Regions from separate parts of the Pseudomonas sp. DCA-1 genome, predicted to be linked through region 2. Evidence: riboswitches for the same ligand, from Rfam matches in the RefSeq annotation. Region 2 holds a riboswitch; each other region holds the start of a gene.

Region 1 (9,365 bases), 410 kb from region 2:
AATCCTGGGGCTTGATGCTGCCTTGCTCGATGCGTTCCAGCGCCGCAATCACCGGCCCCACTTGAGCCAGGTCGGCCAGCGTGGCGCTGCGCTCGATGACTTGCTGATCCAGCAAGTGGACAGGCCCGAGGCGCCGACAATGGCCGCTGCTCGGTTCACGCTGGCCGGCAAGAATTTGCCCTAGCAGGCTTTTGCCCACGCCATTGCGCCCGACCAGGCCGGTGCGGCGTTGGTCGAAGGTTTCGTTGAGGTTGCTAAACAGCGGCCTGCCATCAGGCAAGACCAAGGAAACGCTGTCCAGCGTCAGAATCGACGTGTTCGTCATGTACATCTCCACAAATGCCGCGACATCTCCGGAACGAACCGGAGGCTGAAGACTGGCCGTCGAACGGACGGCGGCATCAATGGCGCATTGGACGAACACCTCGTAATTTAGGGAATGCGTAGCCTAACGGACCGTTTGGGGCCGGGTAAAGCACCGGCTGCCGGTTGGGGCTCAGCGCTGCGTCTGCAAGCGCTTGGCCCAGTCTCCGCCGTGGCCGTGCGCGCAGGCCTCTTCACTGTCGAATCGCACATGCCAGGCCGGATGGTCCAGCTGAATGCCGGCTTGCTCCAGCGCCAGGCCGGTAAGCGCCAGCATGCGCGCCTTCGCATCACCGACCACGGCCGCTGCCTTGTCGGCCTCTTGCTCGAATACCCAGGTGATACGCAGGCTGCTCGGAAAGTCCTCGGGGTCGAGGCGATGGGTAAGCCAACTGAAGCCGACAATCTCCGCCTTGGCGGCTTCGCAGGCATCGGTCAGGCACGCGACCAACTCCCGCTCCAGGCGACTTATCTCGCGTTTGCCCAATGCCTTCATGGGTTGGCCTCGTCATCGATCTGCTGGCAAAAGCGCAGGCGGTTGCCGAACGGGTCTTGCCCCTGCATCTGCAGAAAATCCAGGTAAAAAGCCTTGGCCTTGTCGGCGGAGAACATGCGCAATACCGGTAGGGCGGGGGCGAGGGGCATGGGGCGTCCTTGTCCGTTGAAAAAGTGCCACTGTAGCGCAGTTGCTGCCCTTATGGTCGACCAGCCGGCAGCAATGGTTGACCACCCGCCAGCCACTGCGTAGCCTTGCCCACTTCGAGGTTCTTCGGCATGGCCGGAGCTAAGACGGGAACGCGGTACAAGCCGCGGCTGCCCCCGCAACTGTAAGCACCGACAACGGATCGACACAGCCACTGCGCCAGCGCGCGGGAAGGCGTCATCCCGCCAGCCCGCTGTTCAACTGAACGGGGGCATGGAACGGTGCAAGCCAGGAGACCTGCCTCGTCACGTTTTCGACTTTCAACCGGGCGGGGTGATCCGGTGGCGAACAAGCCCGGCCGGTCCGGCCCGCGGCTGTCGTCCTGCATGCCCGCGCCACACTGCCAAGGGCAATGCGACATGAAAACACTGGCCAAGCTCCCCGTCACCATCGTCACCGGCTTCCTCGGCTCGGGCAAGACCACCTTGCTGCGCCACATGCTCGACAACGCCCAGGGCCGCCGCATTGCGGTCATCGTCAACGAGTTCGGCGAACTGGGCATCGATGGCGAAATCCTCAAGCAGTGCAGCATCGGTTGCACCGAGGAAGAAGCCAGCGGCCGCGTCTACGAACTGGCCAACGGTTGCCTGTGCTGCACCGTGCAGGAAGAATTCTTCCCGGTGATGCGTGAGCTGGTCGCACGCCGTGGCGACCTCGACCACATTCTCATCGAAACCAGCGGCCTGGCCCTGCCCAAACCATTGGTACAAGCGTTCCAGTGGCCGGAAATCCGCAATGCCTGCACCGTCGATGCGGTCATCACCGTGGTCGACAGCCCGGCCGTGGCCGCTGGCACCTTCGCCGCCTACCCGGACCAGGTCGATGCCCAGCGCAAGCTCGACCCTAACCTGGACCATGAATCGCCCCTGCACGAGCTGTTCGCTGACCAGCTGGCCAGCGCCGACCTGGTGGTGTTGAACAAGGCCGACCTGATCGACGCCGAAGGCCTGGCCAAGGTGCGTGCCGAGGTGGCCGAAGAACTGCCGCCGGCGGTGAAAGTGATCGAGGCCAGCAGCGGCAAGCTGCCACTGGACGTGCTGCTGGGCGTGGGTGCCGAGTCCGAGTCACATATCGATGGCCGTCGAACTCACCACGATTCCCACCACGACGGCGACGATCATGACGATCATGACCACGACGCTTTCGATTCCATCTCCATCGACCTGCCTGAAGCCGACGAAAGCCTGCTGCTCGATGCGCTGACCCAGCTGGTGGTGGAGTTCGGTATCCTGCGCGCCAAAGGCTTCGCCGCCATCCCGGGCAAGCCGATGCGCCTGCTGGTACAAGGTGTGGGTACCCGTTTCGACAAGCACTTCGACCGCGCCTGGCGTGCCGACGAGCCGCGCATTACCCGCCTGGTGCTGATCGGCCAGGACCTCGATGCTGCCCAGCTGGAAGCGCGCCTGCGCCAGGCACTGGGCGCCTGACCCATGCACCTGCTGCGGACCCAGCCCGGTGGTTTCGTACCGGATGACAGCATTGCCGACCTCGGCCAGACACCCGCCGAGCTGGTGATTCTCTGCAGCGGCGATTCGCACCTGGCATTGCTCGCCGACACCGCCGAGCAATTGCCCGAAGACTTTCCCGGCCTGCGCCTGGCCAACCCGATGCAGGTGCAGAACCATGCATCGGTCGACCTGTATGTCGACCAGGTGCTGCGCCATGCCAAGGTCATCCTGGTGTCGCTGCACGGTGGCGTTGGTTACTGGCGCTATGGTGTCGAACAACTGTTCGAGCTGGCCGCCCGTGGCGTGCAGCTGATTCTGGTGCCGGGCGACGACCGCCCAGACCCGGAGCTGACCAGCCTGGGCAACGTCCGCGGTGAGCAGGCCGAGCGGCTTTGGCATTACCTGCGCCAGGGCGGCAAGGCCAACGCCATCAACCTGTTCAACTACCTGGCCAGCCAGTGGCTGGGCCGCGACTATGCCTGGGACGAACCGCAGCCTTTGCCGCGCACGGCGGTCTATCACCCGGCCAACGGCAGCGCGACACTCGAGGACTGGTACCCGCACTGGCACCCCGAACAGCCGGTGGCGCCGTTACTGTTCTACCGCTCGCACCTGCAAGCGGCCAATACCGCCTTCATCGACGTGTTCTGCCAGCGCCTGCAGGCTGCCGGCCTGAACCCGTTGCCGATCGCCGTGGCCAGCCTCAAGGAAAGCGCCTGCCTGGAACAGGTCGAAGCCTGGCTGGACGAGGTCGGCGCCGAAGTGCTGATCAATACCACCGGTTTTGCCCTGTCCAGCCCCGAGCGCCCCAACCTGCGCCCGTTCCGTCGCGACATCCCGGTGCTGCAGGCCATCTGCGCGCAGGACAACCAGCCTGGCTGGGAAGCCAGCGAGCAGGGCCTGGGCGCGCGCGACCTGGCCATGCACATTGCGTTGCCGGAGCTGGACGGGCGCATCATCACGCGCCCGGTCAGTTTCAAGGACATGGCCTGGCGCAGCGAGCGCAGCCAGTCCGACGTTGTCTGCTACCGCGCCCACCCCGAGCGCATGGACTTTGTCGCCGAATTGGCCCGCCGCTGGGTCGAGCTGGCCCGCCTGCCCAATGCCCAGAAGCGTGTAGCCCTGGTGCTGGCCAACTACCCGACCCGGGATGGTCGCATTGGTAATGGTGTCGGTCTGGACACGCCCGCCGCCGCACTCAACATCCTCAAGGCGCTGCAGGCCGAAGGCTATCCGCTGGCCGAACTGCCGGGCAGCGGTACGCAACTGATCCACCAGTTGCTCGGTGGCGTGACCAACGACCTCGACCACCTCGACCAGCGCCCCTGTGCCCAGAGCCTGAGCCTGGCCGATTACCAGGTGGCCTTCGAGCGCCTGCCGCAGGCCAACCGCCAGGCAGTGCTGGAACGCTGGGGGCCGCCCGAACAGGACCCGATGTACCGCAGCGGCCGGTTGATGGTTGCCGGCCTGCGCTTTGGCTTGACCTTCGTTGGTATCCAGCCGGCGCGGGGCTACCAGGTGGACCCTAGCGCGGTGTATCACGACCCTGACCTGGTGCCACCGCACGGCTACCTGGCGTTTCACTTCTGGCTGCGTCACGCATTTGCCGCCGATGCGGTGATCCACGTCGGCAAGCACGGCAACCTCGAATGGTTGCCCGGCAAAGGCGTCGGGCTATCGGCGCAGTGCTGGCCGGACGCGCTGCTTGGCCCGCTGCCGAACATCTACCCGTTCATCGTCAACGACCCGGGCGAGGGCGCCCAGGCCAAGCGCCGTACCCAGGCGGTGATCATCGACCACCTGATGCCGCCGCTGACCCGTGCTGAAACCTATGGCCCGCTGCGCCACCTGGAACAACTGGCCGACGAATTCTACGAAGCGCAGTTGCTCGACCCTCGGCGTGCCCGCGAGTTGCAGCGTGACATCCTCGAGCTGGTCAAGGCCAACCACATTGACCGTGAGTTGCAACTGGAAGGGCAACTGGACGATGCGGCGCTTTGGCTGCCGCGCCTGGATACCTACCTGTGCGACCTGAAGGAGTCGCAAATTCGCGATGGCCTGCACGTGTTTGGTCAGTCACCAGAAGGGCGGCTGCGCCTGGATACGCTGCTGGCGTTGTTGCGGGTCGAGCGTGGCGACGGCCGTGGCGGTAATGCCAGCCTGCTGCGGGCTTTGGCCAAAGCACTGGTGCCGGGCTGGGACCCGCTCGATTGCGACCTTGGGCAGCCGTGGCAGGGCATACGCCCCGAACAGCTGCAGGCCATGAGCAATGAACCTTGGCGCACCTGTGGCGACACCCGCGAGCGCCTTGAGCTGCTGGCACTGCAGGTGATCGGGCAGGCGCTGGAAGGCACGGCACAGTTACCCGACCTGAGTGAGTGGCAACCGGTGCACGCTGTCGTGCAGGCCCTGTGTGAGGCGGTCGCACCCAGCCTGGACGCCTGCGGCACGGCTGAAATGCATGGCCTGCTGGCGGCACTGGCCGGGCGCTTCGTGCCCGCCGGCCCCAGTGGTGCGCCAAGCCGAGGGCGCCTTGATGTGCTGCCCACCGGCCGCAACTTCTATACCGTGGACGTGCGCAACCTGCCCACCACCACGGCCTGGCGCCTGGGCTTCGCCTCGGCCAGCCTGATCCTCGAACGCCATCTGCAGGACCACGGCGACCACTTGCGTCAGCTCGGTCTGTCGGTATGGGGCACGGCGACCATGCGCACCGGTGGCGACGACATCGCGCAAGCCATGGCGCTGATGGGCGTGCGGCCTGTCTGGGCCACCGGCAGCCAGCGCGTGGACGACTTCGAAATCTTGCCGTTGAGCCTGCTCGACCGCCCGCGGGTGGACGTGACCTTGCGCGTTTCTGGCTTCTTCCGTGATGCCTTCGGCAACCTGATCCGCCTGTTCGACGCCGCCGTGCAGGCAGTGGCCGCGCTGGACGAACCTGACGACCTCAACCCCTTGGCTGCCCGCGTGCGCAGCGAACGGGCAGCGCTGCAGGCTCAGGGCGTGGATGCCGAGCAGGCCGCGCGTCAGGCAGGCTGGCGGGTGTTCGGTGCCAAACCTGGCGCTTACGGTGCCGGGGTGCAGAACGCCATCGATGGACGCTTGTGGAACAGTCGCGACGACCTGGCTGAGGTCTACCTCAACCACGGCGGCTATGCCTACGGTGGCAGCGACGACGGAACCCCGGCCCGCGCCCAGTTCGCCCAGCGCCTGGCCAAGGTGCAGGCGGTGCTGCAGAACCAGGATAACCACGAGCACGACCTGCTCGATTCCAACGATTACTACCAGTTCCAGGGCGGCATGCTGGTGGCCTCGGAAACCCTGTCCGGGGCGGTGGTGGCCAGCTACCATGGCGACCACAGCCAGGCCGACCGACCGCGCATCCGTACCCTCAAGGAAGAGCTGAACCGGGTGATCCGTGCCCGTGCGCTCAACCCCAAGTGGATCGACGGGGTCAAACGTCACGGCTACAAGGGTGCCTTCGAGATGGCAGCGACAGTCGACAACCTGTTCGCCTTCGACGCCACCACGCACCTGATCGACGATCATCATTACCAGGGGCTGGCCGATGCCTACGTGCTCGACCCGGCGACCCGCGATTTCATGCGCGAGCACAACCCCGAGGCCTTGCGCGACCTCACCGAGCGCCTGCTGGAGGCCCAGCAGCGCGGCTTGTGGCAGGCGCCGGGCGACTACCGCGAAGCCCTTGAGGAACAATTGCTCGACGGCGAGGAACAGGCTTGAAATGAGTGAACCCGTACAATTTCCGCTGGCGGCCGTGGTCGGTGCAGACGACCTCAAGCTGGCGCTGTGCCTGACCGCCATCGACCCCAGGATCGGTGGTGTGCTGATCGAAGGGCCGCGTGGCATGGCCAAGAGTACCCTGGCCCGTGGCCTGGCCGACCTGCTTGGCGAAGGCCCGTTCGTCACCTTGCCATTGGGCGCCAGTGAGGAGCGGTTGGTCGGCACCCTCGACCTGGATGCCGCGCTAGGGCAGGGCAAGGCGCAGTTTTCTCCGGGCGTGCTGGCCCAGGCTGACGGCGGTGTGCTGTATGTCGATGAGGTCAACCTGCTGCCCGACACCTTGGTCGATCTGTTGCTTGACGTGGCTGCCAGCGGCACAAACCGCGTCGAGCGTGACGGTATCTCGCACCGGCACAGCGCCCGCTTTGTACTGATCGGCACCATGAACCCGGAAGAAGGCGAACTGCGCCCGCAGTTGCTCGACCGTTTCGGATTGAACGTGGCGCTGGAGGGCTTGCCGGAGCCCGAGGCCCGGCAGCAGATCATTCGCCGCCGTCTGGCCTTCGACAGTGACCCTCAGGCGTTCTGCGCACACTGGGCCCAGGCCCAGGCGCAACTGCGCGAGCGCTGCCAGGCGGCGCGCCAGACCTTGGCCGACATTGCCCTGGATGACCAGGCGCTGGCCTGGATTACCGAGCGCTGCTACGCCGCCGGCGTGGACGGCCTGCGCGCCGACCTGGTGTGGCTGCGCGCTGCGCGCGCCCACTGTGCGTGGCGTGGGGCTGCAGCTATCGAAGAAGTGGATGTCGAGGCGGTGGCCGAGTTCGCCTTGCGCCATCGCCGCCGTATGACGCCTCAGGCCAACCCGCCGTCGGCGCCACCGCCGCCTGAGCAGCAGCCCCGTCATCAACGTGGCGACAACCCTGGCGAACAGGGCGGGCAGGGCGACTGGGGGGCATTGCCGGCACAGCCGGTGGCCAGCGGCGCCCGCCGCGAGGTGCCGAACTGGGCAAAAAAGCCCTGAGCATCCCCCAGCCACCAGCCAGGGGGGCGGATGCCAGAGCGGGCAAAGGCAAGCAGAACGGTACCCGCCGTGGCCCCGTGCGTCATGCGGCGGCTGGCCGGGTGGCCTGGCTGCCGACCTTGGTCAAAGGGCGGCCACGTCTGCGAGAGGACCTGTGCTGGCAGCAGCGCAAGGGCAGGCCTGCAGAGTTGTGGCTGGTGATCGTCGACGCCTCGGCTTCAACCCGGCGTCATCAGGCGTTGGCGCAGACCAAAGGGCTGCTGGCGGCATTGTTCGACCAGGCCTATCGCCAGCGCGCCCGCCTGGCCCTGCTGACTGCCAGCGGGCGCACGCCACAGTGGCAGCGCCACGGGCTGAAGGCATCCGCCGCCTTGCAACCCTGGCTGCAGGCCTTGGGGGCAGGTGGGGGCACGCCGCTGTTGGCCGCACTGGAGCAGGCGCGGCACTGGCTACAGGCGCGGCAGCGAGCGCATCCGCAAGAGGCCTTGCGTTGCCTGGTGTTCACCGACGGTCGCCTGCAGCACTGCAATGCCGTGCAACCGATGCCGTGCGCCACGTTGTTGGTCGATATGGAGCTGGCGCCAGTGCGCCTGGGGCGCGCGCAGCGTCTGGCAGAACAATTGCACGCCGATTACCAGCATTTGCAACAATTCAAGGTGGTGGATTGAAAGGGCGGTTTGCGACACTATGTCGCAATCAGAAAAGTTGTCGCAACAGCAACAGAGAAATTGTACAAGTGCGTGACAGTGCACGCACTTGCTGTGCCGGCCGATATTACTTTGGCATCGACCACGGTTGCAGGTCGTAACCCTTTTCACACAGTTCGGCGCGCACTTCTTCGATCAGGCTGGCCCATTGGGCCGGGTCGGAGTAGATGCGCGACGACACCTGCTTGGCGCCGATGCGGGTGCTGGTCCGGTCGATCACTGCCAAGCTCAGTTCACCAGTACCGTTGGGCGCATCCCAGGCTACGCACTGGAAAGGTTCGAAGGCGTGGTCGGCAATCAGCAGTGCTTCGTTGACACGGAGCGGGGCATTCATGGTTCGGTCTCTCTATGGTCCCAAACATCGAAGTGAAGTCCGCGTTGCTTTAAAGTCGCCTCATGTATCGCGAAGTGCAGCGCGGGGTTGTGTGTACTGATGCTCGTTGTTAGTGGGTAAGTCACACATTGGTTGTAAAATTTTTTCAGGGGTGACGCTGTTCTTGCCTGCGCCGCCATGTGATGTCGATAAAGTGCGAAAATTCCCGTGGTGGTTTGTAAGAAAATGATTCGGCAGACAAACGGTACTGGGAACCGTCAACTTCGTTGCTACTGTTAAACGAGCGCCACAACTTGCTGTTTTATTTCAAAAAACCAAAAACTGGCGCCAAGGACCGGTCATGCAGCAGCCTGCCGCTCAACGCCGTTTGCTTGTCGTCGACCCCTGCGACGATTGCCACCGTTTGTTACCTGGCCTGCGCAACGCAGGCTGGGATGTGGACAGCTGCATGCTCGGGACTGCGCTGGACCACACTTGCGATGTCGGGCTATTGCGCTTGCAGGCCTCACACCTGAGGCAGCCGGACGCGGTCAAGGACATGATCAAGCGCAGCAACACCGAATGGATTGCCGTGCTCAGTGCCGACCAGCTGCGCATGCCGGCGTTCGGCGATTTTGTATGTGAATGGTTTTTCGACTTCCATACCCTGCCGTTCGACGTTTCCCGTGTGCAGGTAACCCTGGGCCGGGCCTTCGGCATGGCACGCCTGCGCGGCAAGGGGGCCGTCAAGGTCGATGAGACAACCCATGAGTTGCTCGGCGAAAGCCGGCCTATCCGCGAGTTGCGCAAGTTGCTGGGCAAACTGGCACCCACCGAATCGCCTGTGCTGATCCGCGGTGAGAGCGGCACCGGCAAAGAGCTGGTGGCGCGCACCCTGCACCGCCAGTCGCTACGCAGCGAGCAGCCGTTCATCGCTATCAACTGCGGAGCGATCCCCGAGCACTTGATCCAGTCCGAACTGTTCGGCCATGAGAAGGGCGCCTTTACCGGTGCCCACCAGCGCAAGGCCGGGCGTATCGAAGCGGCCGATGGCGGCACGCTG
Region 2 (9,365 bases):
CCACGGTGTAGCCGGGGGCGCTGTGGTTATTGGCGGTATCGGCATAACGCTCATCCACATAACGCGCCCCCAAGCCGGCCTCTACCTGCTGGCCGAAGCCTTTGCTCAACCAAAGGTTGGCGGTACGCCGTGGCACGTTGGCCGGCCGGTTGCCTGCGCGGTCCTGCGGCAGACCGCCGACCATTTCGTCGAAGTCGTCGTACTTGGCGCGTACCAGCGATGCATTGGCCGACACCTGCCACTGATGGGCCAGGGCCAGCTCCAGCGTCGCTTCCAGGCCATCGGAGGTCTGCTGCCCGGCTTGTTGCTTCTCGTGCGTGATCGGGTCGTCGACCAGCAGCTTTTTCTTGACGATGTGGTAGGCGGCAAGCGTCCATTCGCCACGCCCCTCCCAAAAGCGCTGCTTGATGCCGGCCTCGGTCTGCTTCGCCTTGGTCAGGTCATAGTGCATCTGCGCGGGGCTGAGGCTGATGAGGTTGTTGACCCCGTCCTCGCTGGTTGAGTACTGGCCGTACAACGACAGGTCGTCGTTGAGTGCATACACCAGCCCCACGCGCCAGTTGCCACCTTGCAGGCTACGATCGCTGCGGCTGTCGTTGGTCAAGTTGTTGCGGTCGATGTGGTTCTGGTCGCGACGCACGCCGGTAACCAACGACAGGCGATCGCTCAATTGCAGGCGGTTTTCGGCAAACAGGGCAAAGGTATGGGTGGTCGAGAGCGTTTGCGGCCGCAACGGCGAGGCGCTATGGAACCCGCCGGGCTGTGGCTGCCACGGGTCGACGTAGTCGCCGCCGACATCGTTGTAGGGGGAATTGCTGTCGACGTTGAAGCGCACCTTGTTGTACTCGGCACCGAGCACGGTCTTGCTGGCCAGGCCGAACAGGGTGTGGTCGAAGGTGAAGGTCTGGCGGTCGCCGAACTGCTCCTGGTTGTGCTTGATCTCCAGGTAGCTGCCGCGCAGCAGTTGCTGACGCTCTGCGTCCCAGCTGTAGTCCTCGGCGTTGCGCCAGTGGCGGCGGCTTTTGATGTAGTACAGCTGGTTGCTGGCGCTGAGCTGGTCGTTCAGCGCCCAGTCGGTTGTCAGCCGGGTCCATTCATCAACGTACTGCTGCACGTCGTTCTGTACGTTGTAGTTCTTTTTGCGCAGGCTGCTGCGGTAGTGGCCGTCGATCAGCGGGGTGCCGTAGTAGTTGGCAGGTTGTGCATCGCCGCGGTCATGGGCCAGCGTGAAGCTGAGGTCATCACTGGCATCGAAACGCAGCGCGGCGCTCATGGCCAGGCTACGTGAAGCGGTGCGGTCGACCCAGCCATTGCCGGCCTGCTGGTTCAGCGTCAGGCGGTAGCTCAGGCGCTCGCTGAGGCTGCCGCCGCTGTCCAGGCCGAGCTGCTGGCGGTCCCACGAGCCGTAACCCAGGCGCAGGTGGTTGCGCACTTCGCCGGCAAAAGGTTTTTTCGGGATCACGTTGATCACCGCGCCGGTGGCGCCTTCGCCATGCAGTACCGAGGCCGGGCCGCGAATCACCTCGATGCGTTCGACCATCCACGGGTCGACCGGGAAGGTCTGGGTGCCGGCACCGGTGTACAGGCGCGCGCCGTCGAACAGGGTCATCACCGAGCTGTGGCCGGCAAAGCCGCGGGCAGACAAGCCTGTACCGCCGTCCCCCGGTGAGCCGACGAAGGTAATGCCCGGCGAGCGGGTCACTGCATCCTGCACTGTGATGTTGTTGCGCTGCTGAATCTGCCGTTCGCTGATACTGCTGGTGCTGGCCGGCGTCTCCAGGGCACTGAGGCCAAGGCGCGAGCCTGCCTGGGTCGGCGTGGCCAGGTCGATGGTACGGCTGTCGAGGGTGTCGGTGATGGCCGTGGAAGGCAGGGCCAGAGGCTGCGGGTCGCGGTCATCAGCCAGCGCCGGCAGGGTGACGGCCAGGCAGGCCGCCAGAGGGTGAAGCTTGAACATACGGGACATGTCGTTCCACTGCTGCAGGAATGAATGGATCCCGGTGGAAAACACGCAAAGGCGAACCATGCAGGCAGGCGCGCGCACGGATTCCGGCCTGCGCCCGCCCACCGCGGGTTGCCAAGTGAAGCTCCAGGCCGGTCTCCGGGCTTGCGAGGGGCATGAAACCTTCACCTTCCCATGCCTGAGCACAGTGGTATCTCGAAGGGTTCGCTCGCTTACCGTTGCGGGGGCAGCACCGGACTTGTCGTGGGCAACACGACGCACCGGTTTCCCGTTTCACCCTGCGCGCGGCGGCGCAGGGCACCTGAAACTGGCGCGCATCTGACCATTGAAAGGCTGGGGCGTCAAATGTGGGTGTGCTGTGAGTGTCGCGAAAAAATCAGGTTGTGAGTTTGAAGGCAGGTTTGCCTGAACAGGCTAGCGCCCGCGGCGCCGCGATACCCGTGCCTCGATGTTCTTGCGCCCGATCAGCAGCGGCGGCTTCTCCACCACCGGCTCATCCGCCAGCCATTTGTACATCACCAGGCAGTCCACCAGCCCCAGGCGGGCATGACGGTAGGCCTTGGGCAAACGGCCGACTGTTTCAAAGCCCAGCTTGTGCCATAGCGCCACGGCCACTGCGTTGGTGGCTACCACCGAGTTGAACTGCAATGCCAGAAAGCCTTCCTGGCGCGCGAGCTTTTGCGAGTGCTCGCACATCAAGCGCGCCACGCCCCGGCCGCGCGCCTGTTCGCAGACCATGTAGCCGCAATTGCCTACATGCGCACCAGGCCCGGCAGCATTGGGCTTGAGGTAATAGGACCCCAGTAGCTCGCCATCTTCTTCGGCCAACAGCGTGTGCAAGGGCAGCTCCAGCCACAGCTGGCGGGCCTGCTCGAAGCTCAGCGCCGGGTCGAAAGCGTAGGTTTCACGGGCTTGGACAATGGCCTGGAAGGTGGGCCAGAAACGATCAAAATCTTCCGGCGTCATGGGGCGAATGTGGATCATGCGGGTTCCTGCGCGGGGTGAGCCGCCCAGTCTGGGTGGCGCGGCGCCGTCGCGCAAGGGCGACGACGCCGTTTGTGCTCAACCGTTGGCCTTGCCCACCGCGTCCATTGCGCGGGCCGAGTACACCAGCGCGGCACCGGCGTTCATGGCCACGGCCACGCCGAGGGCCTCGGCAATTTCCTCGCGGCTGGCACCCGCTTTGACGGCCTGCTGCGAATGCACGGCGATACAGCCGTCGCAGCGGGTGGTCACAGCCACGGCCAAGGAGATCAGCTCGCGGGTCTTGGCATCCAGGTGGTTGGTTTTGGCGCCTGCACCGCTGGCGGTCATGTAGCCGGCTACGGTGTCGGGTGAGAGTTGCTTGAGATCGCCGATGCCGGCCATCAACTGCTTACGGTAGGCGTCCCAGTCCATCATGCTCATCGTCTTCACCTTGGGGTGGTTGCGAGTGGAGCTTTCAGGCTAGTCGAAGAGTTGCACGTGTGAGGCGGTACTTTGGTTGGTAAACGCAGGTCACTCGTACAGTGGCCTGCGTTGAGCCTTCAGATGTAGATGAACACCAGCACCAACGCCGCGACCACTGCCCATTTTTCCAGGTAGTAGCGCATGCGGTTGCGCTTTTTCAGCGCCTTGCCACGCTCGCGGATCTTGTAGATGCGGGTGAACAGGCGGTTGATGCCACCGGTCTTGTCGCTGGCGTCGTTGGGCGCAGCGGCAGCGGCCATCACGTTGCGGCTGAACCAGCGGTTGAACGCAGTTGCCCAGCGGTACTTGAGCGGGCGTTCGACGTCGCAGAACAGGATGATGCGGTTGTGCTCGGTGGTGTTGGCCGCATAGTGGATGTAGGTTTCGTCGAAGATGACCCCCTCACCATCGCGCCACGCGTATTTCTCGCCGTCCACATCGATGTAGCAGCCATCGTCATTCGGTGTGTCCAGGCCCAGGTGGTAGCGGTAGGAACCGGCATACGGGTCACGGTGGCGCACCAGCTTGGCACCGGGTGGCAGGGTGGCGAACATGGCCGCCTTGACCGTGCCGATGCCTTGCAGCAGCTCGGTCGTGCGTGGGCAAAGGGCCATTGCCGACGGGTGGCTTTCGCCATACCACTTCAGGTAAAAGCGCTTCCAGCCGGTCTTGAAGAACGAGTTGAAACCGACGTCATCGTAATTGTCGGACTTCTTGATTTCACCCACGTGCAGCAACTGGCGACCTTCCTCGCGGATCTCCTGCCAGTGGTCCTGCAGCGGTTTCAGTTCTGGAAAGGCCTCGACCGGCAGGTAAGGCTTAGCCGGGTGTTTGGAGAACAGGTACAGGAAGCTGTTGATCGGGGCCAGGAAGCTGGAGTGGTCGCCCAGCTGGCGAGTCAGCTTGTGGCGAACCCGACCGCGCAGGTGAACATAGGCGATCGAGAGGACGAAGATGAGTACGAGTGCAATTTTCATGGACGTTTACTGGTCGAAGAATGGCCATGCGCCATGGCATGAGCCCGCCAGCATAAACAATCATGGGGGTAGTTTGTACTGATTGTTACGAAACTGTGGGGCGACATTGGTGTAATACCCTACAGTCTTGCGCAAACGTTTCATGTCAGGGAGTTGGTATGGTTCAGGATATACGCCCCAGTGGTAGTCCGTTCAAGCGGCTGTTCTTCGCCTTGCCGGTCAGCGACGCCCAGCGCCGTGACCTGGCCCAGTGGCGGCGAGGGCTGAACCTGCGCAGCGGCAAACCGGTGCCGGCCGCCAACTTCCACGTCACGCTGCTGTTCCTCGGTGATGTGGATACCGCGCAGGTGCCTGCGATTTGCGCGGCCGTCGACCAACTGGCGCTGCCAGCCTCGGCGCCGCGGCTGTTGCTCGACCGTTTGCAGGTGTGGCAGCGGGCCAGCGCCCTGGTGCTGGAGGCGCAGCAGGTACCGCCGACCCTGTTGCAACTGGTGTACGGTTTGCAGCAGGCGCTGCTGCCGTTGGGGATGGAGGCGGCCAAACGTGAGTATCGACCGCACCTGACGCTGTCCAGGGATTACCGCGGGCAGCCGCCCGAGGCCAGCAGCGCGCCGGAGTTTTACCTCACCGCACGACACTTTACGCTCTACGAGTCGCGCAAGGGGGCTTACTGGCCCTTGGCGCAGTGGCCGCTGGTGGACTGACCTGCAGGGGCCGTCCAGGTCAAGCAACTACACCGGCAAGCTCTGGTAAGGCAATTCATCCCCCGGGCTACGTTCGAACTGGCGCTTGTACTCGCGGCTGAACTGCGAGGTGCTCTGATAGCCCACCCGGTGCGCAGCCTGTGCCACGCCCAGGCCTTCGCCGATCAGCATCTGCTGCGCCTTGAGTAGCCGCAAGCGCTTCAGGTACTGCATCGGCGCCATGTCGGTGCAGCGCTTGAAGTGTTCATGGAAGGTCGAAACGCTCATGTTGGCGCGCGCAGCCAGTGCCTCCACGCTCAGCGGCTCGGCGTAGTGCTCGCGCAGGTGGGCGAGGGCGGCGCCGATGCGGGCGAAGTGCCCCTGTTGCTCCACCAGTGCCCGCAACACACCGGCCTGCGGGCCGCGCAGCGCGGTATACAGCACCTCGCGTACGCGCGCCGGGCCCAGTACCTTGGCGTCAAGCGGGTCCTGCAGGCAGTGCAGCAGCCGTTCCACACTTTCGCGCATTGGCGCATCCAGTGCTGCAGAGGTCATCGATTGCGGTGTTTGCGCCTGTACTGCAGCGTCCGGCACCAGGCCCATGCTCTGCACCAGTTCTCCTAGCACGCCACGGTCGATGCCCACCGCCACGCCCAGCAATGGCGCGTCAGGGGTGGCGAAGGTTTCGCACATGAACGGCACCGACAACGCCTGCACCAAGTAATGCCCGGCGCCGTACTCCAGGGTGCGCGGCCCCAGGCGCGCCAGCTTGCTGCCCTGGGCCAGGATCATCAGGCTTGGTTCGTAGATCTGCGGGCTGCTGGCCACATAGTGGTCCCAGCTCAGCACCTGCACCTGGGGCAGGTGCGTGGGCACAAAGCCTGGGCGCGTGGCGAGGCTGCGGATCAGTGCGCAAAGCGGCGCATTGGCATCGACGTGACGGGTCAGTTGCATGGTGGACCAAGGGCAGAGAATCAGACAGCTTGATCATCGCAGATTGAGGGCGTGGCGCCAGCTATGGGTTGGCATCTTCGTAGAATCAGGCATGCATGCCGGAGAATCAGCCGTGGGCGAGGCGGCAAACGGCGCGCAGAATGCGTCGCCTGAATCGTTTCACTTCACTGCGAGGCCCTGCATGTATACCGCCATCGGTTACGCCGCTCAAACCCCCACCAGCCCCCTGGCCCCCATGACGTTCCAACGCCGCAGCCCGCGCCCGGACGACGTCGCCATCGACATTCTGTACTGCGGCGTGTGCCACTCCGACATCCACCAGGCGCGCAACGAATGGGGCATTGCCGTGTACCCGCTGATGCCGGGCCACGAGATCATCGGCCGGGTCACGGCGGTGGGCGACAAGGTCACCGCGCACAAGGTCGGTGACCTGGTGGGCGTTGGCTGCATGGTCGACTCGTGCCGTACCTGTGAAGCCTGCGCCAAGAATCTGGAGCAATACTGCCTGGAAGGCCCGACCATGACCTACGCCACCCCGGACCGGGTCGATGGCAGCAACACCATGGGGGGGTATTCCAGCAGCATCGTGGTCAGCGAGCACTTCGTGGTGCGCATACCAGCCGGTATGGACCTGCCCAGCGCTGCGCCTATCCTGTGCGCCGGCATCACCACCTATTCGCCGCTCAAGCACCACGGCGTGGGCCCGGGCCACAAGATCGGCATCCTCGGCATGGGCGGCCTGGGCCACATGGGCATCAAACTGGCCAAGGCGCTGGGTGCGGAAGTGACCCTGTTCACGCGCTCTCAGGCCAAAGCCGAGGAAGCGCGCCGCCAGGGGGCCGACCATGTGATCGTCTCCACGGATGCCGAGCAGATGCGCGCCGCTGCCGGCCGTTTCGATTTCCTGCTCGACACCATTCCGGTGCAGCACGACCTCAACCCGTACCTGGAAACGCTGAAGTTCGACGGGGTGCACATCCTGGTCGGCCTGATCGAACCGATTGACCCGGCATTGCATGCGGCCAACCTGGTGATGAAGCGCCGGGTGCTGGCGGGGTCGTTGATCGGGGGGATTGCCGAGACTCAGGAAGTGCTGGACTTCTGCGCCGAGCACGACATCCGCTGCGATATCGAGATGCTGGATATCCGCAACATCAACCAGGCCTATGAGCGGATGATTGCCGGTGATGTGAAGTACCGGTTCGTGATCGACATGGCCACGCTACAGGGCTGATTGATCGGTTGCCTGTACGGGCCTCTTCGCGGGCAAGCCCGCTCCTACACAGGGGTGATGTAGGGCTTGCGCGCGGTGGGGCCCGTACAGGCAGCAACGATGCAGCCGTTTTACCAGGCCATTGGCTTGTCCCAGCCCTTCCAGAACAACCATCGCCGCACCTCGCCGTGCGCCCCGGTACCGATCTGCCACTCGGGCCGCCCGCTATCCAGCGCAATCACCGAAATAACCCCCGCATGGCTCGCCGCCACCAGTGTTTGCCCGTCGGCGCTGATATCCATCGCACTGATGGTCGATCCCAGGTAATGCTGCCAATGCTCCGTACCCTCTTCGCCAAACGCCCGCAGGTAGCCATAGGCATCACCCACAATGTACTCGCCATCGCGCGCTACCCCCGCATACACCCTTGCGCCATCCTGCACCAGCGGGGTACGCGGGTCCTGGCTGTAGTAATCGGTATCCAGCCCGTGCAGGTCTGCCACCCTCACGGCCAGCGTGGCGCCGCTGTAGAAATGGCAGGCATTGACGATCAACTGGTCACCGGCGCGGTTGAACAAGGCAAAGTGTGGGTATTCGCTGCCCGGGCCGATGTGCGCCAGCGGCTTGAGCTGTTCGTCCAGAACAAGGTGCCGGCTGCCTTGCTCACCCACGACGATCAGCCGGCCATCCGCCGACACCGCACCATGCTCCATGCTCAGCCCCAGGCTGATATCGTCCGGGTCGGTGCCCTCGGCCAACTCATCGAGCACGCGTGCTTGCTGTGGCAGCAGGCGGGTCGCACCTTGGGTGGCCAGCACAAAGATACCTTCGGCACTCACCAGCAGCACGCGCTGGCCGTCGGGGAAGGGGATCAGCGCGGTCGGTGTGGGCGGCAGGTCGAACGGCTCGAACGGGTAACCTGGCGGCAACCCCTCCAGCCCCGTGGGCCAGGCCAGACGTTGCACCTGCGGGCCACCCCAGCCATCGGTCACACGCACGCCCTCGGCATTGGCCAAGGCGAAATAGCGCCGCGCCGGGCAGCGGCCAAAGTGTTCGACGCCGATGACCGGGGTTACCCCATGGTGGTCTATACGCACCACCTGGCCCTTGTCGTAAGGCATGCCGATACGTGCCAGCAGGCTGCCATCTTCCAGCAGCAGGACACTGCCGATGCCTTGGCCGTGCGCTTCGAGCAACGGTACCAAGGGCTGGTGCGCGGGTGGCCAGGCCTCACGGAAGGCCTGGCGCTGCAGTTCGTCGACGCCAGGGTGGTTGGCTGCCTGCAGGGCTGCCAGCCAGGCGTCGAGCAGGTGTTCGGTGGCGGGTGCCTGCGGCTCTTCGAGGTTGTCCCAACCGTGCGCACGGCCCTGCGCGACATAGTCGTTGACGGCCTGGGCATAGGCGGTAACTGCCTGCTGCCACTGCTGCTGGGGGGGCTGCTTGTCCATGAGCGGATCGGGCTCCTTGTTGCACACGCGTTTCACACAAAGCGTGCATGGTACTCCTTCTGCCTGCCCTGTGGTTGTGAGGCCCCAGCTTGACGCGTACCATGCCGGGCATTCCTATCCATAACAAAACGTACGTTGGCACCCCTGCAAGCGGGTCGCTGGCGTGCGACTTGTTGCGTTGCCTGCGGAGAAGCAGTTTCCACCCATGAACGAACCCATCCCCACACACCTGCCGCCCACAACGGGCAGCGGCAGCTGGCTGAGCGTCATCGCCCTGGCCTTGGCGGCCTTCATTTTCAACACCACCGAGTTCGTCCCGGTGGCGCTGCTCAGTGACATTGGCCGCAGCTTCGACATGAGCACTGCCCAGGTGGGCCTGATGCTGACCATCTATGCCTGGGTCGTGGCACTGGCCTCGTTGCCCATGATGTTGCTGACCCGCAACATCGAACGGCGGCGTCTGCTGCTGTTCGTGTTCCTGGTGTTCATTGTCAGCCACTTGTTGTCGTGGCTTTCGCAAAGCTTCGCCATATTGCTGGTCAGCCGTATCGGCATTGCCCTGGCGCATGCGGTGTTCTGGTCCATCACTGCCTCGCTGGCGGTGCGTGTGGCGCCGCCGGGCCAGCAGGCCAAGGCGCTCGGCCTGCTGGCCACCGGTACTACCCTGGCCATGGTCCT
Region 3 (9,365 bases), 820 kb from region 2:
CAGACCGGCAATGGCAACGGCGTCAATCTGACCCAGAAGGGCGCTGACCAGCTGGCCACGCTGACTCAGACGGGTAAAGGCAACCAGATGTCGACCAAGCAGGATGACGTCAGCAACGAGCTGTACTTCGAACAGAACGGCACTGACAACATTCTGATCGCCGACCAGCGTGGTACCGACAACTATGCCTACGGCAGCAGCCAGGGCACCGGCAATACCATCACCCTCGACCAGTCCGGCTATAGCAACCAGAGCTACACCAACCAACTTTACGGAAGCGGCAACGAAGCCACCATCAAACAGACTGACAACATCAACGTCGCCTACGTGACCCAGGGAGGCCAAGGCAACATGGCGTTCGTCGACCAGAGCGGTGTCGCCCAATCCGCCACCATCACCCAGCTGGGCAACGCGAACCTGGCCACTGTGACCCAGCAGTAAACCGCTCCCCCTTGAACCGCGGTGCTCCTCTCCCTGGTGCCGCGGTTCCTTTTTCTGTTGTCCCGCCCTCTGCAATGTTTCGATCCGGTCAGCATGTGCAAGCCCTTGGGTTGTATCTGTCGAGGTACAATGGCAAACCGATCGAAGATGTGCAGCCGCATGATCCAGTCCGACCTCGACCTGTTCGGCCCCCAGCCGCAACCCCTGGCCAGCCATACCGTGCTGCTGCCTGGCTTTGCCCTGGCCGAAACCGAGGCGCTGCTCGATGCCCTGCGTCCGGTGTTGCGTGCCGCGCCGTTCCGGCACATGTACACCCCAGGAGGCCTGCGCATGGCAGTAGGGCTGACCAACTGCGGTACGTTGGGTTGGGTGAGTGATCAACACGGCTACCGATACAGCCCCAACGACCCACTCAGTGGCCAGCCCTGGCCCGCCCTGCCCCCGGTTCTGCTCGCGTTGGCCTCCCGCGCGGCAGCCATGGCCGGGTTTGACGGTTTCGTGCCGGATGCCTGCCTGGTCAACCATTACCTGCCAGGCACACGCCTGAGCCTGCACCAGGACCGCGACGAGCAGGATTTCGGCCAGCCGATCGTGTCGGTGTCGCTGGGTTTGCCAGCCGTGTTCCTGTTTGGCGGCCTGCAGCGTGCCGACAAGGCTCAGCGCATTGCACTGAGCCACGGCGATGTGCTGGTCTGGGGCGGCGAAGACCGCTTGCGCTTCCACGGCGTGCTACCGATCAAGCCCGGTGTCCATCCGCGCCTGGGTGAACGGCGGATCAACCTGACCTTGCGCAAGGCGGGTGCCTGAACAGGGTCAGTCCTCTGCCGCCCAGCGCAAAACAAGATAAACCCACATGAAACACATTGAACATCTTGGCCAGGCAAGCTTCGAATGATAAGCCGCCTACTTTTGTCTGGAGCCTGCCATGCCATACCTGCCTGGTTCTTCGAGCCGTTGCACCGGAGCCATGTACCGATGAAGATGCCTGGCCGCGCCCCCAATGCCTCGCTGCAGCTCGATTACGTACGCGACACCCTGTTCGGCCCCGTGGCGCAAAGTGTGGAATGCCAATGCCAGCTGGCCACCCTCAACCTGCAAGGCCTCCCAGGGCTGCGCTTGCACATTTGCCCCCCATTGCCCGACAAGATCGACCGCGCTCACAGTGTGGCCTTCGTCTGGGATGGACGGAGTTAGCATGGCGTGGTCCGTGACAAGGGTAAGTGCGGAGACGGTGGCCTGAACCTGCTGCTGGAACTGCAATAAGCCGAACAGCGGCAGCCGGTGCGGCGCTGATGGCTGCCAGGGCTGATACCTGCGCGCTCTATTCAGCAGCCAGAATGCAAGTGCCCGGGCCAGCCTGAGCTGACCCGGGCACGACAGGTGCGCTCAGGCAATGGCCTTGAGTGACGCCGGGTGGCTGTCACGCAGCGCATGCAGCTGCTCCACCAGGTTGACCAGATCACGGCAACTGTTGAGATCTTGCAGGGCGACCCCACTGAGGGTCACGCCTTGATCGAGATCCTGGCCCTGGCCCAGGCGGATGGTCAGGTTGGCGCCGTCCGGGCAGCTGACTTCACAGCGATCTGGCAAGCAGGCCTGCTCGATCATTTGCCGCATTTCTAGTATCGAAACGCCTATCAACGACATGGTACGACCCTCTCTGCGGGATGGCCTGTTGTTTGGGAGTACGCCTTTGTCGGGCGGGGCGCCAATTGATATTGCACATGCTCGGCCAGCTTTCCATGCGCCCGGGCAATGAGCTTGCGAGGAATCCTTTAGCACCTTAGTGGAAGATTCTCCGCGTGCGCCGTATGTTCGAATGCAATAGCAGACTTGACGACGAGTGGTCTCGGACGACAACGCATTGGCCAGGATCCAGCCGGGTCGCTGGGGAGATTGCCTGCCAGCGAAAGGCCCGGGGCAGGCCACCCAATCAACAGGATCAGTGCGCGGCACCTCCCCTCTCATCCTGCATCTGCCCAAACCGCCCGGCATGGAAATCATCGAACGACTCGGCAATCTCCGCCTGACTGTTCATCACGAACGGGCCGTAGCCGACAATCGGCTCATCGATTGGCTCACCGCTGAGCAGCAGCACACTGGCGCCGTCCAGCGCCTCGACGGCTACGTCTACACCCTCCCGGTCGAGCAGCACCAGGCTGGACGGGCCTGCTTCGCGCTCGCTATTGATTCGAACGTTACCACGCAACACCACCAGCGCCGCATTGCGACCGGCAGCAACCGGCAACTGCAGGGTCGCGCCGGCGTTGAGCCGCAAATCCCACACATCCATCGCCGTGAAGGTCCGCGCCGGCCCCTGGTGCCCATGGTAGTCACCAGCAATCACCCGCAAGCTCCCGGCATCACCGTCCATCGCTACCACCGGAATTTCGCCGGCCAGCAGCGTCTGGTAGCCGGCCGCTGCGCGCTTGTCCCGCGCCGGCAGGTTCACCCATAACTGAACCATTTCCAATGTGCCACCACTGCGGGCAAAGCCAGGAGAATGAAACTCTTCATGGATGATGCCGTTGGCAGCCGTCATCCACTGCACGTCACCAGGGCCGATCAAGCCGCCAGCACCGGTAGAGTCACGGTGCTCCAGTTCACCCTGGTAGACGATGGTCACCGTCTCGAAGCCGCGATGCGGATGCTGGCCTACACCGCGTCGGGCCTGGGTCGGGGCGAAATCATGCGGACCGGCGTAGTCCAGCAGCAGGAACGGGCTTATCCGGCTGGCCAGGTTGTCGTAGGTGAACAGGCTGCGCACCGGAAAACCATCACCCACCCAATGGGCGTGAGGGCTGCGGTGAATACCCAGAATCTTTTTCATGAGAAGGCTCCTCTCTTGGTTGAGATAACCTTATCAATGATGCCAATCAAGCGGTAGCTGACTAAAATGGCATGCTTCGTCCCACCTGCAGAACAGTCAAACCTGCAAGAAACCGAGCACCTGCTCGGCCGCCATGGCCGGGTCTTCCTGCATGAAACAGTGCCCACCGGGAACTTGCCGTGCGGTCACATTGCGGTTTAGCAGCGCCAGGCGATTCACCGAATGTGGCACAAAGGGATAGGTGTCTTCGCCATACAACACCCGTGTCGGCGTCCTGATTGCAGCCAGACTGGCCCACAAGCGTTTAGGGAACGAGCTGAAGATTTCCACTTCACGGCTGGGCCGGCACTTGAGCACCACAGCCTCGCCACAATCCCCGATGGCATGCTCGACATAGGCCTGCAGTGCCGCATGTGTCCAGCCTTTGAAGATGCCGCGCCCTTCCAGCGAAGCCAACGCCGACTCGCGATCGGGCCAGTGGCTGCGGCGGCTGGCAGCCTTGCGGGCCAGGCCGTGGCGCTGATGCAGGCCGACCAGGGCTGCCGCCCCCATCACGCCGATCATGCGTCGGCTGAACAGTACCGGGTCGAGCAGCACGGCACGTGCGAACAGTTGCGGCTCACTGCCCAGGATCAGCCCTGTGAGCACGCCACCGAAGCTGTGACCTACGGCAAACCGCTGTACGTCGCCATATTCGCCACGCCCGCCCTGAAAGGCCTCCACCGCCAAGGCAGCGGAGCGGTTCCAGCCGCGAAACACCCCGCCATGGTCACTGTCGCCATGGCCTTGAACGTCGCAAAGCCACAGGTCGAAATGCTCGCCCAGGCGCATCAGCAGCGGTTGATAGGTCAGGCAACAGAAGCCGTTGCCATGCAGGAAATGCAGCAGCGGTTTGCCACTGGCCGGGGTTCGCCAGCCACGCAGGGTGAAACCTTCGGCGCATTCGTGGGACCAGGGAATCAACTGCATGGGCTTACTGTACTCTCGGGGTCAGGAAAACGCTGATTCTACAAACAGCAGCGGGTACAGTGAAATCACCAGCAACAGGGCCATCACGACATTGAACAGCATCAGCCAGCGCGAATGCTGCAACAGGTTGCGCAGGGCGCTGCCGAACATCACCCATACCCCCACGCTCGGCAGGTTGACCAAAGCGAACAAGGCCGCAATGACGATCACGTTGGTTACATAGCCTTGCGCGGGTGTGTAGGTGGTAATCGCCCCCACCGCCATCACCCAGGCCTTCGGGTTGACCCACTGGAACGCCGCTGCTCCCCAGAAGCCCAGCGGTTTGCGGGCACTGGACGAGGCCGTGCCGACCGGCCCGGAAGTGGCGATCTTCCAGGCCAGGTACAGCAGATAGGCGGCGCCAGTGTAGCGCAGCACTGTGTACAGTGGCGGCCAGGCCTTGAACACCTCGCCCAGCCCCAGGCCGACGGCCAGTACCATCACCATGAAACCAAAGCTGATACCCAAGGCGTGAGGGACCGAGCGGCGCACGCCGAAGTTTACCCCCGAGGCCAGCAACATGGTGTTGTTGGGGCCTGGCGTGATGGAAGACACGAAGGCAAACAGCACGAAGGCGGTCAGCAGGTCGGCAGAGGCAAGCATGGCGGGCATTCCACTTTCTTTATAGGTGCTGTCACACTACCGGAGTCGCCTTTCCCAGCGACTGGTACAGTTTGATTAAATTACGTAGATACACATCACTGTATCGCCAATCCGGACCAAGGAAGCCGTCACCATGAGCCTCACCATTCGCCCTGCCGTGCATACCGATGCCGAGCAGATCCTCACCTTCATCACCGAACTGGCCGAATACGAACGCGCTCGCCACGAGGTAGTCGCCACCCTTGCCGACATCGAGCACAGCCTGTTCGACGAAGGCAGCACTGTGCACGCCCTGATGTGCGAGCGTGATGGCCGTGCAATCGGCTTTGCCGTGTACTTCTACAGCTACTCGACCTGGCTCGGGCGCAATGGCATCTATCTGGAAGACCTGTACGTAACCCCCGAACAACGCGGCGATGGCGCTGGCCGGCAGTTGTTGCAGCACATTGCCCGCGAAGCGGTGGCGAACAACTGCGGGCGCCTGGAATGGAGCGTGCTGGACTGGAACGAGCCAGCGATCGGCTTCTACCAGAAACTGGGGGCCGAGGCGCAGGATGAGTGGGTGCGTTACCGGCTGGATGGCGACAAGCTGGCGGCATTCGCCCGCGGGTGAACGCCCGGTTCCTGCACTTCTGCCTGCGGGCCTGAGCCTGTAGTACCTGCTGTTCGACAGCCTCGCGCTGTGTATGACATTGACGCCAAGCCCGCCCCATGCTCTCCTTATGCCTCGCGTTCAGGTGCCCCTCACGGGGTGAAACGGGAAACCGGTGCGTCCCAGGCCCTTCTGCAGGGCCGGACAATGCCGGTGCTGCCCCCGCAACGGTAAGCGAGTGAAGCGTCTGTACCACTGTGCCTTGTAGTACGGCATGGGAAGGTGACGCGTTCCAGGAGCCCAGCTCTTCCTCGCAAGCCCGGAGACCGGCCTGACGTTCATGAACACCCCGCGGTGGGCGGGCGCTGTTGCATTCCCTTGGGCGACCACGTCCGGGGCTGCCGCGCTCGCCCGTTGCCCACAAAAAAGCAGAGGATCGCGTCATGCCCGTCACCAGCGCCAAACAACACAGCCTTGCTACCCCCGTTACCCTCAGCCGGCGTGTAACCATCGCCGTCGGTGCCAGCTTGCTGGGTCTGTGCCTGGTCTACTTTGCCGGGTTCTCGCACATCGAGGCCGTGCACAACGCCGCCCACGACACCCGCCACAGCGCCGCCTTCCCCTGCCACTGAGTACGCCTGATGATCACGCGCATTGCCCGTACTGCGGGCTTCAGCGGGCTCCTTGCAGCCCTGTTGCTGACCTTGCTGCAAAGCTTCTGGGTTGCTCCGCTGATTCTGGAGGCGGAAACCTACGAGTCCTCGGCCCCGGCCGCACACCACGAACACGGTAGCGAAGTGGCCGCTCATGAACACAGCGCCGAAGCCTGGTCGCCGGAAGACGGCTGGCAGCGCGTGCTGTCCACCACAGGCGGCAACCTGGTGGTCGCGGTCGGCTTCGCCCTGATCCTCGCCGCCCTGTACAGCCTTCGCGAGCCCAAACGCGCCGCCACTGGCGCATTGTGGGGGTTGGCTGGCTTCGCCGTGTTCTGCCTGGCCCCAACCCTGGGCTTGCCACCAGAACTGCCAGGTACTGCGGCCGCCGACCTGGGGCAACGCCAGACCTGGTGGGTCGGTACAGCCAGTGCCACAGCCCTGGGCCTGGCCTTGCTGGTGTTTGCCCGCCACTGGCTGCTGAAGGCGCTGGGCGCCGTGCTGCTGGTCATGCCTCATGTCATCGGTGCGCCGCAACCGGAGGTGCACGAAAGCCTGGCCCCCGAAGCATTGGAAACCCAGTTCAAAGTCGCCTCCTGGCTGACCAACGCCGCCTTCTGGCTGGCCTTGGGCCTGCTCAGCGCCTGGCTGTTCCGCCGTTCCAGCCAGGCTTGATGCCTGCCTTCTACGCCGGTTTTGGCTGCCGCCAGGGTTGCCCGGCGGACACCTTGCATCGCTTGCTGCACCAGGCTCTGGACGACCAGGGCCTGGCGTTGGCTGACCTGCGCGGCATCGCAAGCATCAGCCTGAAGGCCGACGAGCCCGGGTTGTTGCAACTGGCAGAGCACCTAGGTTTGCCTTTGGTGCTGTACCATGTCGCGCAACTGCAACCCTATGAACCACTGCTCAGCCACCGGTCCGCCGCTGCCTACCGGCACAGCGGCTGCTGGGGCGTAGCCGAGAGCGCGGCACTGGCCCTGGCCAGCCAGCGGCAGGGTACAGCCAGCCTGCTACTGACGCGCCAGGTACTGGGCCCGGCGACGCTCGCCCTGGCCTGCTGAACGTTTCGTACCCTCTTTCTTGCCAGGACTTAGCATGACCATCTACTTTATCGGTGCCGGCCCCGGCGACCCGGAGCTGATCACGGTCAAGGGCCAACGGCTGATTCGTCAGTGCCCAGTGATCATTTATGCCGGTTCACTGGTGCCCGCCGCCGTGCTCGAAGGCCACCAGGCCGAAACCGTGATCAACAGCGCCGAACTGCATCTGGAACAGATCATCGCTGCCATGCGCAGCGCGCACGAACAAGGTCAGGATGTGGCCCGGGTGCATAGCGGCGACCCCAGCCTGTACGGCGCCATCGGTGAGCAGATCCGCCACCTGCAGGCGCTAGGCATCGATTACCAGGTCATCCCCGGCGTTACCGCCACGGCAGCGAGCGCCGCCCTGCTCGGCTGCGAGCTGACCTTGCCTGAAGTGGCGCAGACGGTGATCCTTACCCGTTATGGCGACAGTTCGCCCATGCCACCTGGTGAGCAATTGGGCGACCTGGCGCGCCATGGCAGCACCCTGGCAATTCATCTGGGGGTCAAGCACCTGTCGCGCATTGTCGATGAGTTGGTGCCGCACTATGGCGCGCACTGCCCGGTTGCGGTGGTGCATCGGGCCACCTGGCCAGACCAGGATTGGGTGCGCGGCAACCTCGGTGACATTGTCGAACGCGTAGCGGCCAAGGATTTCCGGCGCACGGCGCTGATCCTGGTAGGTCATGTACTGGGGGATACGCCGTTCGCCGAATCGACCTTGTACCGTGCCGGGCATGCCCACCTGTACCGCCCTGGCGACTGAACATTGCCAGCCTTGCCTCGGGCGTAGCAGACTCCGGGTTTACGCCTGCGAACAGGAGTCATGCCCATGCTGGAGTTACGCCCCAACTGCGAGTGTTGTGATGCCGACCTGCCGGGTGACAGCCCCGACGCTCTGATCTGCTCCTTCGAATGCACGTTCTGCCGTGCCTGTGCCGAAACCCGCTTCCAAGGCCGCTGCCCGAATTGTACCGGGCAGTTGGTAGCCCGCCCGACGCGGGTCGGGCAGGCATTGGCCAACAACCCTGCCTCCACACTGCGTATACACAAACCGCACGCAGCCTGCGCCTGAGCAACTGCAAAGAATCGGCATCACCGCTGTTTCAGGGTGATGTCTTTCCTGTTTCTTGTAGGATTTTTCAACAATAAGCACTGAGGATTTCAACACTTCTATACTCGGCATTACCAAACTTCGGGAATGGTCGTATCGTGCAGCGCTTCCGATAACCCCACTTGCAGACGTATTCCTGAGTGTTCCAGGAAGCGGACCACATCCCTACAGGAGTTTTCCTCATGACAACCGTGCTGATCGTCGACGACCACCCTATTGTCCGGCTGTCCTTGCGCCTACTGCTCGAGCGCGAGCGCTTCCATGTCGTCGGCGAGGTCGGCAATGGCAGTGAAGTGGCTCAGGTAGCCCGCGAACTGCGCCCGGACGTGGTCATCCTCGACATCGGCCTGCCTGGCCTGGACGGTATGGAAGTCATCAAGCGATTGCAGAGCCTGGAGCCGGTACCGAAGATCATGGTGCTGACCGGCCAGGCCACTGACCTGTATGTACGCCGCTGCCTGGATGCCGGGATAGGCGCCTTCGTCACCAAGGAAGAGGACCACGAGGCTCTGCTGTTCGCCCTCAAGGCCCTGACCAAGGGTTATTCGACCTTTCCGCAGATGTCGGTCAACAGCAACTCGCTGGAGAGCGAGCCAGTGCGCCTGGCCAGTCTCTCCAACCGGGAAATGGAAGTGCTGCGGCGCCTCGCGCGCGGCGAGAACAACAAGAACATCGGCACTTGCATGAACCTCAGCGCGAAGACAATCAGCACCTATCGGGGCCGTATCATGGAAAAGCTCAAGACCGAGTCGCTGGTGGAAATGGTCGACCTGGCCAAGCGCAACAACGTCTATTGAGCGCTCGGCTGCCATGAAACAGCTGCTGGCGAGCGTCCTTCTGGCTCTAGGTCTGGCCAACTCCATGGTGCTGCAGGCCAGCAGCGAACCACGCCATCTGCTGGCACGCTCAATCAGTGCCGCTGCCCCGCTGGCGTTATCCGGCGAGGACCGCAACTGGCTGAAACAACACCAACGCCTGGTACTGGGCAGTGCGCGCCCCGACTACCCCCCGTTCGAAATCAACGTGAGTCAGCATGACTATG

What was found. Region 2 has a riboswitch for cobalamin ahead of ACE4QZ_RS16765 (TonB-dependent receptor). Riboswitches for the same ligand answer to the same signal wherever they lie in the genome.
Region 1: another riboswitch for cobalamin. It lies ahead of cobW (cobalamin biosynthesis protein CobW); the one in region 2 lies ahead of ACE4QZ_RS16765 (TonB-dependent receptor).
Region 3: another riboswitch for cobalamin. It lies ahead of ACE4QZ_RS12720 (CbtB domain-containing protein); the one in region 2 lies ahead of ACE4QZ_RS16765 (TonB-dependent receptor).

The regions. Positions count from the first base shown of each region.
Region 1 covers NZ_CP169881.1:3,124,168-3,133,532, reverse strand. The annotation lists gene ACE4QZ_RS14810 (ATP-binding cassette domain-containing protein) at 1-325, opposite strand, end outside; gene ACE4QZ_RS14805 (hypothetical protein) at 497-859, opposite strand; gene ACE4QZ_RS14800 (hypothetical protein) at 856-1,008, opposite strand; cobalamin riboswitch at 1,109-1,326, shown strand; gene cobW (cobalamin biosynthesis protein CobW) at 1,426-2,493, shown strand; gene cobN (cobaltochelatase subunit CobN) at 2,497-6,258, shown strand; gene ACE4QZ_RS14785 (ATP-binding protein) at 6,260-7,282, shown strand; gene ACE4QZ_RS14780 (vWA domain-containing protein) at 7,360-7,950, shown strand; gene ACE4QZ_RS14775 (hypothetical protein) at 8,057-8,323, opposite strand; gene ACE4QZ_RS14770 (sigma-54 dependent transcriptional regulator) at 8,664-9,365, shown strand, end outside.
Region 2 covers NZ_CP169881.1:3,535,572-3,544,936, reverse strand. The annotation lists gene ACE4QZ_RS16765 (TonB-dependent receptor) at 1-1,966, opposite strand, end outside; cobalamin riboswitch at 2,075-2,283, opposite strand; gene ACE4QZ_RS16760 (GNAT family N-acetyltransferase) at 2,378-2,947, opposite strand; gene ACE4QZ_RS16755 (carboxymuconolactone decarboxylase family protein) at 3,026-3,370, opposite strand; gene lpxO (lipid A hydroxylase LpxO) at 3,490-4,389, opposite strand; gene thpR (RNA 2',3'-cyclic phosphodiesterase) at 4,548-5,093, shown strand; gene ACE4QZ_RS16740 (AraC family transcriptional regulator) at 5,121-6,026, opposite strand; gene calA (vanillin reductase) at 6,208-7,260, shown strand; gene ACE4QZ_RS16730 (hypothetical protein) at 7,371-8,687, opposite strand; gene ACE4QZ_RS16725 (sugar transporter) at 8,893-9,365, shown strand, end outside.
Region 3 covers NZ_CP169881.1:2,715,783-2,725,147, reverse strand. The annotation lists gene ACE4QZ_RS12760 (curlin) at 1-441, shown strand, start outside; gene alkB (DNA oxidative demethylase AlkB) at 601-1,248, shown strand; partial or broken gene ACE4QZ_RS12750 (hypothetical protein) at 1,417-1,704, shown strand; gene ACE4QZ_RS12745 (DUF1652 domain-containing protein) at 1,828-2,088, opposite strand; gene ACE4QZ_RS12740 (pirin family protein) at 2,384-3,271, opposite strand; gene ACE4QZ_RS12735 (alpha/beta fold hydrolase) at 3,368-4,240, opposite strand; gene ACE4QZ_RS12730 (LysE family translocator) at 4,262-4,891, opposite strand; gene ACE4QZ_RS12725 (GNAT family N-acetyltransferase) at 5,016-5,495, shown strand; cobalamin riboswitch at 5,601-5,824, shown strand; gene ACE4QZ_RS12720 (CbtB domain-containing protein) at 5,918-6,106, shown strand; gene ACE4QZ_RS12715 (CbtA family protein) at 6,116-6,802, shown strand; gene ACE4QZ_RS12710 (cobalamin biosynthesis protein) at 6,802-7,188, shown strand; gene cobM (precorrin-4 C(11)-methyltransferase) at 7,223-7,975, shown strand; gene ACE4QZ_RS12700 (DUF1272 domain-containing protein) at 8,042-8,284, shown strand; gene ACE4QZ_RS12695 (response regulator transcription factor) at 8,506-9,120, shown strand; gene ACE4QZ_RS12690 (transporter substrate-binding domain-containing protein) at 9,134-9,365, shown strand, end outside.